One region of the Nocardioides sp. S5 genome, then DNA from elsewhere that is predicted to be linked to it. Evidence: riboswitches for the same ligand, from Rfam matches in the RefSeq annotation. Region 1 holds a riboswitch; each other region holds the start of a gene.

Region 1 (3,269 bases):
CATGGCCCTGTCGACGGTCCGCGGCCAGGGTGACGTCAACGTGGCGATCACCACGGCCCTCGAAGCCCGCATCGGCGAGTACGTCGGCGACGGCACCAAGGAGTCCTACGCCGGGCCGCTGGCCAAGGCCGCCGCCTACGCCAAGGTGGCGAAGCAGAACCCGACGAACTACGGCGGGGTCAACCTCATCACCCGCCTCGAGGAGCGCACCGCCAACGTGCCTGCTGACCCCGCGGCAGAGCCGCAGGCCGCGGCGATCGCCGGGCGGATCTCCGACAAGTCGGAGTTCGGCAGCTACGCCAACGTCGTGGGCCAGTCCTACGCCGTGCGAGCCCTGTCGCAGGCCCGGTCCACCGAGGCGGCCGCGGCGCGTGACTTCCTGCTCAAGCAGCAGTGCGCGTCGGGCTTCTTCCGCGCGAGCTTCGAGAAGGCCGACGCGCCCAACCAGTCGTGCACCGAGGGCGCTCCGGGCAGTGAGGCCGACCCCGACGCCACTGCGCTGGCGGTGATCAACCTGGTCGAGTCGGACGACAAGACCCCCGCCGTCACGGCGGCGCTCGACAAGGCCCGCGCCTGGCTCGTCGACCGGCAGCGAGGGAGCGGGGCGTTCCGCGCCGCCGCGCCGATCAGCAAGATCAACACCAACTCGACGGCGATCGCCGGGTTCGCCCTCGGCCTGCTGAAGGAGCGCGACGCAGCCCTGAAGGCGGCGCTGTGGGTGCGCAAGAACCAGCCGGTCGACAAGTACAGGTGCCGCACCGCGCTGACCAAGGACACCGGCGCGGTGGCCTACCGCAGAGACCGGGTGAAGGCCTCCGCGACGACGGGGATCCCGACCGAGGCGCGGGACGAGTGGCGCCGCGCCACCGCCCAGGCGGTGCTGGGCCTGCAGTTCGCGCCGGCCAGCAAGGACAAGCTCGAGGTCGTCTCGGTGCGCAAGAGCGCCCGTGCCGGTGAGCGTGTCCAGTTCCGTGTCTTCGGCCTCGCTCCCAGCGAGAGCGCCTGCCTGCAGGTGAAGGGCGACTTCGTCCGGGTGAAGGGCAAGAGGTCCGGCGACAAGATCGTGCGCAAGCTGCAGCTGCCCGCGGGCAACCAGCGACGCGTCGGCCTGGTCAAGACCTCCGACGACGAGGCGCGTACGTCCCTCCGGGTCCGCAACTGACCCACCAGCTCCACCTGACACACCACCGCGGCCCGGCGTCCACTGGTTTCATCTCGTGGCGCCGGGCCGAGGTGCGCCCGGGGCACGACGAGGGTTACGCTGCGACCGCCGCACCCGTCCGGGTCGGCACCACACACGCCCGAGGTGGGGAAAGCCGGTCCGAATCCGGCGCTGACCCGCAACCGTAGGCACGGGAGAGATCCCGTGCGAGCCGGAACACCCGCCCCGACGCGTCATGACCACCATCGCTGTCGAGGAATGCAGCGGGGCAGACCGGCGCACGCCGTCCTCCCTCGCTGTCGCAGCGAGGAAGGAACAATGAAGCTCATCTCAGGGCTTGCGGCCGTCACGCTCGCCGCAGCCACTCTCACAGCCGGCACCCTCGTCGCTGCCGCTCCCTCCACCGCGGCTGCCGGCCAGTCGGCCGGCGATCGCGCCGTGTCCGCGGGCGCGACCTGGCTGCGGTCACAGATCACCAACGGGATCGTCGTCGGCGAGTTCGACGGCTACGTCTACGACGACTTCGGCCTCTCCGCAGACGTCGCCTTCGCCCTCGACGCCGTCGGCGGCCAGGACGCCACCGTTGTCGCAATCGCCGACGCCGTGGCGCCGAAGGTCACCCAGTGGTACGACTTTGCGCCCACCGTCTACACCGGGTCCGCAGCGAAAGCGATCGCGCTCGCGCAGGTCGCGGGCAGCGACGCCACCAACTTCGGTGGCACAGACCTCCAGTCGGTGGTCGAGGGGAACGTCGCCACGACCCCTCCGATCGAGGGCCGCGTCCAGAACGTCGGCGAGACCGACTACACGACCGGTGACCCGACCGACTCGCTCAACGTCATCAGCCAGTCCTGGGCCGCCCGCGCGCTGGGCGGACAGGGCTCCGACCTCGCGGACGAGGTCATGGCCTTCCTCCTCGAGCAGCAGTGCGACGACGGCTCGTTCCGGGCGGATCTCACCAAGGACAAGGCGGCGCCCGAACAGGGCTGCGCCGCCGACAAGGTCGGTGAGGTCGACACCACGGCGCTCGCGGTGCTCAACATCCTTGAAACCCCGGACGCATCCCTCGCCGCCAAGGGCGCCGCCTTCTTCGCCGCCAGCTGGCTAAGGAAGCAGCAGGCCTCGGACGGCTCGTTCAGCGCCGGTGCGCTCGGGACCAACGCGAACACCACCGGCCTCGCCGGCTGGGCCCTCGCCGAGGCGGGCCATGACGGCGCCGCCACCAAGGCTGCAGGCTGGCTACGCGGGCTCCAGGTCGCCGACCTCGCGCCGTGCGCGACCACGCTGTCGGCCCACAACGGTGCGATCGCCTACAAGGCCGCCGACATCGCCGCCGCGAGGGCCGCGGGGACGATCCCGGTCGCCCTGCAGGACGGGTTCAGGCGCGCCAGCGCCCAGGCGCTCCCCGCCATGGCCCACGTCCCCGCCGGGACCGACGTAGTCGTCTCAGCGCCTGCGATCGCGGTCGAGAAGAGCGCCGTCACGGTCGACGTGTCTGGCCTTGGCGCCGGCGAGCCCGCCTGCGTCAGCCTCGGCGGGCGGGCCACGGCCGTCACCGGCACCGGCACCGGCTCGACCGTCCCCGTCGCATTCACGCTTCCCGCCGGTGCCCTCGCGCACACGTTCAGGGTCACGACGCTCAACGGGTCCGCCACCGCCAGCACTACCGCGACCGCCGCCGCAGCTTCCACCCCGTTCCCGGCCACACCGGTCGTCGGTGACCTGGCAGTGGCGAAGGTCGAGAAGGTGGGCCGGAACAATCGCTTCAAGGTCTCCGTCACGTGCGACGCAGCCCAGGCCTGCACCGGCAAGATCAAGGTCCGTACGGCCGCGAAGGTCGAGCGCGCCAACGGCAAGAGGTCCCGGCTGGTCGTGGCGAAGTCGGCGTACGAGGTCGAGCCCGGCCGGACCTCCCGGGTCACGCTCAAGCTCACCAAGCCGGCGCGTGCCGTCCTCGGCGCGAAGCGGATGCGCGTCGTGGCCACCCAGACCGCCCGTGGTGCCGAGCCCGTCGCCACCAAGTTCTGGTTGCGTCGGAAGTGACCTCGATGGGAACCCGTGCCCGGCGGGTCGCCGCCGCGCTCGCCGTCCTGGCCGCGAGCGTGGT
Region 2 (3,269 bases), 1.1 Mb from region 1:
GGGGATGTCGAGGCCTTGCAGGGCGGCCTCCTCCAGCGCCTGCTTGGACTCGGCGGCGCCGATGAAGCCGACCGGTACGCCGACGATCGCCGCCGGTCGCGGAGCCCCGTCGAGCAGCATCTCAAGCAGGTGGAACAGCGCGGTGGGAGCGTTGCCGATCGCGACGACGGCCCCTTCGAGGCGGCCCTCCAGCAGCGAGAGCGCGGCGGCCGAGCGGGTGGTGGCCATCAGCATCGCGAGGTCGGGCGTACGCCGGTCGTGCAGCGCGCAGAGCACCTCGTTGTCGCGGGGGAGGCGGGCGCGGGTGACGCCGGACGCGACCATGTGGGCGTCGGTGATGATCGGAGCGCCGCCTTCGAGCGCCTCGCGGGCGGCGCCCACCAGCCGGTGGTGGATCACCAGGTCGTCGGTCAGGTCGGTCTGGCCGGTCCCGTGGACCATGCGGACGGCGACGCGCTCGGCGTCGGCCGGCAGGTGGTCGAAGCTGGCCTCGCGGCGGATCGTCGCGAAGGACTCGTCGTAGATCTCGGCCCCGCGGGCGATGTAGTCGTAGCGACGGGTCGGTCGGGCAAGCAGTGTCATCACGGCTCCTCGGGGTTCGCGCCCCTGGGTAGGCAGGTAACGCCGCGCGGGCAGTGTCTGGCTCGCCCCCGATGTGGCTGGGGGACTGACAGTGGCGGAACCGCCCCGGACTTGCACCGGGTTCCTGCGTCGCGTGACGGGGGCAGCCTAGGGCCTTGTGGGCCGGCGTGGTTTCGAGGCTCGCTCCGCTCGCACCTCAACCACCGAGGGGGCGACGGGTGAGGAGGGACTTCCATGGCGTGACGACCAGGTGCTCCGGGAGCTCCTGGACCGACGACCGGTCGACCACCCCGCCCGCCACCTCGACGTGCGCGACGCCGGGGGCGACCTCGCCGTACGCCGGATGCTCGGTCGCTGCGGGCAGGCGAGGGTCGGGGTCGTGGGCGTCGGGCGCGGCAGGCAGCTCGTCCACGTGCCACGCGGCATGGTCCCCGCTGCCGCGGACCTGCTGGAAGGCGCGGGCCAGGCCGGTGAGCCGGGCCGCCGCCTCGCGCAGCGGGACGACCGGACCCCACTGCGTCGACCCGACCCGCAGCTGGACCTCGTCGGCCGAGAGGGCGACGAGCCCCAGGTCGCAGGTCCGTGGGACGAGGTCGCCGCGACCGTCGTCGAGGACGAGGAGGAAGCGACCCGGGAGCATCGCGAGGGACGGCGTGGCGCAGATGCGCTCGTCGAGCTCCTTCGTGACGGGGCGGAGGTCGGCGCGTCCGCCGTGCAGCCCGGTCAGGGGCGAGACGAGGACGTTGCGCACCAGCTCGTGGTCCGGGTGCGGCAGGAGTCCGGTGGCGCGGATGGCCTCGACGACCTCGGGCGGGACATTGCCGTCGACCAGCGGGAGCGCGCGGAGCTGGAGGTTGGCCCGCTTGGTCAGGTGCACCTGCCCGTCGCCGTACGCCTCGGCGACGTCGAGCAACGCCAGCAGCGTGGTGCGGGAGAGGTGGCCGCCGGGGATGCGGAGGCGTACGAGCGCTCCGTCGTCGGCGGGCCAGGGACGGAAAACGCCGGGGCAGAGGTCGCCTCGGGTCCGGTCCATGGCGTCGGATGATTGCACGGTGTGGTTTCGAGGCTCGCTTCGCTCGCACCTCAACCACCGAGGGGGTGGAGTGCCGCTAGGGTCGTGCGCACCACTCCGCGTGGGACCCAGGAACCCGGTGTCATTCCGGGGCGGTTCCGCCACTGTGAGGGCCTGCGTGCAGGCCCGTAGCCAGACACTGGCCCACGCGGATCCCATCAGAGGGGCGAGAACCCCGAGGAGGATCCGTGCGCATCGCACTGCTGTCCACGTCCGACACCGACCTGCTGAGCGCGCGGGAGTCCGGCGCCGACTACGTCCTGGCCAACCCGGCGCGGCCCGGGCACCAGTCGATGGCCGAGGTGATCGAGGGCTGCGACCTGGTCGTCGGCCGGCTGCTCGGCTCGCCCCAGGATCTGTGCTCCGGCTTCACCCGCGTCGCCGCGACCGGGATGCCGGTCGTCGTGCTCGGCGGCGAGCAGTCGCCGAGCGCCGAGCTGATGGAGCTGTCGTCGGTGCCGATCGGCGTCGCGGCCGAGGCGCACCGCTACCTCGCCGAGGGCGGGCCGGCGAACCTCCGCCAGCTCCACGCCTTCCTCTCCGACACGGTGCTGCTGACAGGGGAGGGGTTCGAGCCGCCGGAGGTGCTGCCGCAGTGGGGGTTCGCGGAGCGGGAGGTGGTTTCGAGGCTCGTCGCTGGCGCTCCTCGCACCTCAACCACCGAGAAGGTGAGGGTGGGGGTGCTCTACTACCGCGCCCACGAGGCCAGCGGGAACACCGCCTTCGCCCACGCCCTCGCCGACGCGATCGACGCGACGGGCCACGCGGTCGGCGTACCCATCTTCGCCGGGTCGCTGCGGTCCGCGCCCGACGAGCTGTACGACGCGCTCGGCACGCTGGACGCGCTCATCGTCACCGTGCTGGCCGCCGGCGGCAGCGTGCCCGCGGGCGCGAGCGCCGGCGGGGACGACGAGTCGTGGGACGTCGCGCGGATGTCGGCACTCGACATCCCGATCATCCAGGGCCTCTGCCTCACCTCCAGCCGCGCGGAGTGGGAGGCGTCCGACGACGGCGTCAGCCCGATGGACTCCGCGACCCAGATCGCGATCCCCGAGTTCGACGGGCGGATCATCACCGCGCCCTTCTCCTTCAAGGAGGTCGACGCCGACGGCCTCCCGCGCTACGTCGCCGACCCCGAGCGCTGCGCCCGGGTCGCGGGCATCGCGGTCAGGCACGCCCGCCTGCGGCACATCCCGAACGCCGAGAAGCGGCTCGCGCTCGTGCTGTCGGCGTACCCCACCAAGCACGCCCGCATCGGCAACGCCGTCGGGCTCGACACCCCGGTCTCCGCGATCCGGATGCTGCAGCGGCTCAGGGTGGAGGGGTACGACCTGGGTGACGGCGAGGTCGTCGAGATCCTCGACCGCGAGGCGAGCGACACCGAGAAGGGCGATGCGCTGATCCACGCGCTCATCGCGGCCGGCGGCCAGGACGAGGAGTGGCTGACCCACGCGCAGCTGACGGACGCGCACGTGCGGATCACGCCGGAGCAGTACGCCGCGTGGACCGCCGACCTGCCCGCGGACCTGCGCGCCGACATGGTCGAGGCCTGGGGCGAGGCGCCCGGATCGCTCTTCGTCAACGATGCCGGCGAGCTCGTGCTGGCGACCGTGCG
Region 3 (3,269 bases), 1.1 Mb from region 1:
TGCTCGCAGTCGACGACGACCGCGGTCGTCCGGTGCTCGGCGATCCACTGCGCGGCCTGGCGGCTGCGCGCGACGGCGTCCGCACCGTGGGTGGCGCGACCGTCGGTGATCACGATGAGCAACGGACGCCGCCTCGGGTCCCTGACCTTCTCGACGCGCACCACCTCGGCCGCGGTGAGCAGGCCCTCGGCGAGCGGCGTACGTCCTCCCGCGGGCAGCTCGGCCAGGCGCCGGGCGGCGATGTCGACCGAGTGCGTCGGCGGCAGCGCGACCTCGGCGCCGTCGCCGCGGAAGGTGACCAGCCCGACCTTGTCGCGGCGCTGGTAGGCGTCGAGCAGCAGGCTGAGGATCGCGGTCTTGACCTGCTCCATCCGCTTGCGCGCGGCCATCGAGCCGGAGGCGTCGACACAGAAGAGGACGAGGTTGGCCTCGCGCCCCTCGCGCCGGGCGGTGCGGAGGTCGGCGTGCTCGAACCTGAGCCGTCCCCCGGTCCGGCCGCGGGCCAGCTGGTGCGGCGCGGCGGCACGGATCGTCTCGACGAGGTGCAGCCCGCCCTGGCCCGTCGGGTCGACGCCGGCGCGGCGCCCGTTCGACGTCAGCGCGCGCGATCGCTTGCCGGACTCGCCCGCCCCGGTGCCGGTGACCTCGAAGCGACGGACCTTGTAGGGGTCTGCGGCGGCCATGACACTTTCCATCGCTGGTTGAGGAGGGCGCTCAGCGCTGCCATCCGGTGGTTGAGGAGGGCGCTCAGCGCTGCCATCCGGTGGTTGAGGAGGGCGCTCTGCGCCCGTCTGGAAACCAGGATCCTCGGAGTCCCCCTCACCCTCCGGCTCCGGCGGAAGCGGAGGCTCGGGCTCCGGCTCCTCGTCCCCGAGGATCGAGTCGAGCAGGTCCTCGTCCAACCCCGGAGCGTCGAAGGGGTTGCGCCGCCGCCGGTGTGGCAGCGCCAGGATCGCGGCCTGGCGGATGTCGGCCCGCGTGACGGTGGTCCGTCCGTTCCACGCGGCGTGCGCCACGGCCGTACGCGTGGCGACGATGTCGGCGCGCATCCCGTCGACCTCGAAGGCGGCGCAGACCTCGGCGACCTTGGTCAGCACCGCGTCGGTGAGCTCGACCTCGGGCAGCAGCTTGCGGGCGGCGGCGATCCGGTCCGTCAGCGCGCGCTCCGAGTCGGCGTACGCCTCGACGAAGGTGCCCGGGTCGGCGTCGAACGCGAGCCGGCGGCGTACGACCTCGGCGCGCAGCCGCGGGTCGCGCGGGGCGGCGATCTCGACGGTGAGGCCGAAGCGGTCGAGGAGCTGGGGGCGGAGCTCACCCTCCTCAGGGTTCATGGTGCCGACGAGCACGAAGCGGGCGGCGTGGGCGACCGAGACGCCGTCGCGCTCGACGGTGGAGCGGCCCATCGCGGCGGCGTCGAGCAGCAGGTCGACGAGGTGGTCGTGGAGGAGGTTGACCTCGTCGACGTAGAGCAGTCCGCGGTGGGCGCGGGCGAGGAGGCCGGGCTCGTACTCGGCGACGCCGTCGGCCAGCACCTTGGACAGGTGCAGCGAGCCGAGCACGCGGTCCTCGGTGGCGCCGACGGGGAGCTCGACGAGGCGCACAGGCCGGGTCTCGGTCTCGGCGTCGAGCGGCCAGTCTCCATCTGGAGACGTGTCGCCCGGTCGGCTCGAGAACCGGTCGCCGGCGACCACCTCGATCGGCGGCAGCACGGAGGCGAGAGCGCGCACGGTGGTGGACTTCGCCGTGCCCTTCTCGCCGCGCACGAGGACGCCGCCGACCTCGGGGGAGATCGTGGTGAGGACCAGCGCGAGGGTCATGTCGTCGCGGTCGTCGGCCTGAGAGGGGACGATCGCGGACAGGGGGTACTGCAGTGGCATGGGGGCTCCCGCTCTCGTTGCCAACTTCTGGTGGATGGCGGGAGGCCGGTCTTCGGACTTCTCGGAACGCCATGTCGACGTCTCGAGTCACCGCAGCGGGCCCTGTGCCGGATTTTCACCGGCTTCCCAGATTCTCCCCAGACTTCGGGGCACCTCTCGCCAAGTCCCGGTCACGATAGCGTCTGCGGCCATGTCGTCCACCGGGGTGCCCAGCGAGGTCGTCGTCGTCGGGATCGGGGCCGACGGGTGGCCTGGCCTGTCGCCTTCTGCCCGCTCGCTCGTGCTGGAGGCGGGGGTGTTGTGGGGTGGGGCGCGGCACCTGTCGCTGGTGCCAGACGTGCCTGATCAGGTTCGGGTGCCGTGGCCGTCGCCGCTGTCTGCTGGCCTTCCGCCGCTGCTTTCTGAGTACGCCGGACGTCCCGTCGTCGCGCTGGCGTCGGGGGACCCGCTGGTGTCGGGGATCGCGTCGACGCTGCTCGACCTGGGGGCGCCCGTACGCGTGGTGCCGGCCGTGTCGTCGGTGGCGCTGGCGCGGGCCCGGATGGGGTGGTCGGCCGAGTCGTGCGTGGCTGTGACGGTCGTCGGGCGCTCGGTGGATCGGGTGCTGCGCGAGTGCGCGCCGGGGCGGCGGGTGCTGGTGCTGTCGTCGGATGCGTCGACGCCTGGTGCACTTGCTGAGATCCTGACGTCGGCAGGATGGGGAGCGTCGCGTCTGACGGTGCTTGGGGACCTGGGGTCATCGTCCGAGTCCTCTGTCGCCGGCGTTGCGGCGTCCTGGTCGGAGTCGTCGCCGGCACTGAACGTCATCGCGCTGGAGGTTTCTGGAAACGGGTTGGCTTCCTGGGCTCCTGGCCTTCCTGACGATGCATTCGAGAATGACGGCCAGCTCACCAAGCGCGACCTCCGCGCCTCCGCCCTCGCGCGCCTGGTGCCTGCTCCAGGTCAACTCCTGTGGGACGTCGGCGCCGGTGCGGGGTCGGTCGGCATCGAGTGGATGCGCGCGCATCCGTTCTGTCGCACCATCGCCATCGAGTCAGAGCCGGATCGAGCTGCGCGGATCGGCCGCAATGCCTCTGCCCTCGGGGTGCCCGAACTTCAGGTCATCGAAGGCCGCGCGCCTGCAGCGTTGTCGGGCCTCGAGTCTCCGGACGCGATCTTCATCGGTGGTGGCGCCACCCGCGAGGGCGTTCTGGAAACTTGCTTGAGCGCAATCAAGCCCGGCGGCCGCCTCGTCGTGCACGGCGTCACCCTGGAGACCGAGACCCACCTAGGCAAGGCGTACGCCGACCACGGGGGTGAGCTCACCCGCGTTGGCGTCGAGACGGCTGCCGCGATCGGCACCTTCACGGGCTGGACGCCAGCGCGCACGGTCACCCAATGGGCCTGGGACAA

The links. Region 1 has a riboswitch for cobalamin ahead of CFI00_RS16175 (hypothetical protein). Riboswitches for the same ligand answer to the same signal wherever they lie in the genome.
Region 2: it holds a riboswitch for cobalamin, as region 1 does, so the genes downstream of both, cobN (cobaltochelatase subunit CobN) here and CFI00_RS16175 (hypothetical protein) in region 1, are expected to answer to the same signal.
Region 3: it holds a riboswitch for cobalamin, as region 1 does, so the genes downstream of both, CFI00_RS21645 (magnesium chelatase subunit D family protein) here and CFI00_RS16175 (hypothetical protein) in region 1, are expected to answer to the same signal.

Annotation. Positions count from the first base shown of each region.
Region 1 covers NZ_CP022296.1:3,264,800-3,268,068, reverse strand. Annotated here, with positions in the region: gene CFI00_RS16180 (prenyltransferase/squalene oxidase repeat-containing protein) at 1-1,162, shown strand, start outside; cobalamin riboswitch at 1,266-1,405, shown strand; gene CFI00_RS16175 (hypothetical protein) at 1,481-3,205, shown strand; gene CFI00_RS16170 (hypothetical protein) at 3,211-3,269, shown strand, end outside.
Region 2 covers NZ_CP022296.1:4,366,899-4,370,167, reverse strand. Annotated here, with positions in the region: gene CFI00_RS21590 (precorrin-8X methylmutase) at 1-582, opposite strand, end outside; cobalamin riboswitch at 634-709, opposite strand; gene CFI00_RS21585 (nitrite reductase) at 779-1,615, opposite strand; cobalamin riboswitch at 1,678-1,817, shown strand; gene cobN (cobaltochelatase subunit CobN) at 1,843-3,269, shown strand, end outside.
Region 3 covers NZ_CP022296.1:4,380,484-4,383,752, reverse strand. Annotated here, with positions in the region: gene CFI00_RS21645 (magnesium chelatase subunit D family protein) at 1-1,877, opposite strand, end outside; cobalamin riboswitch at 1,903-2,049, opposite strand; gene cbiE (precorrin-6y C5,15-methyltransferase (decarboxylating) subunit CbiE) at 2,068-3,269, shown strand, end outside.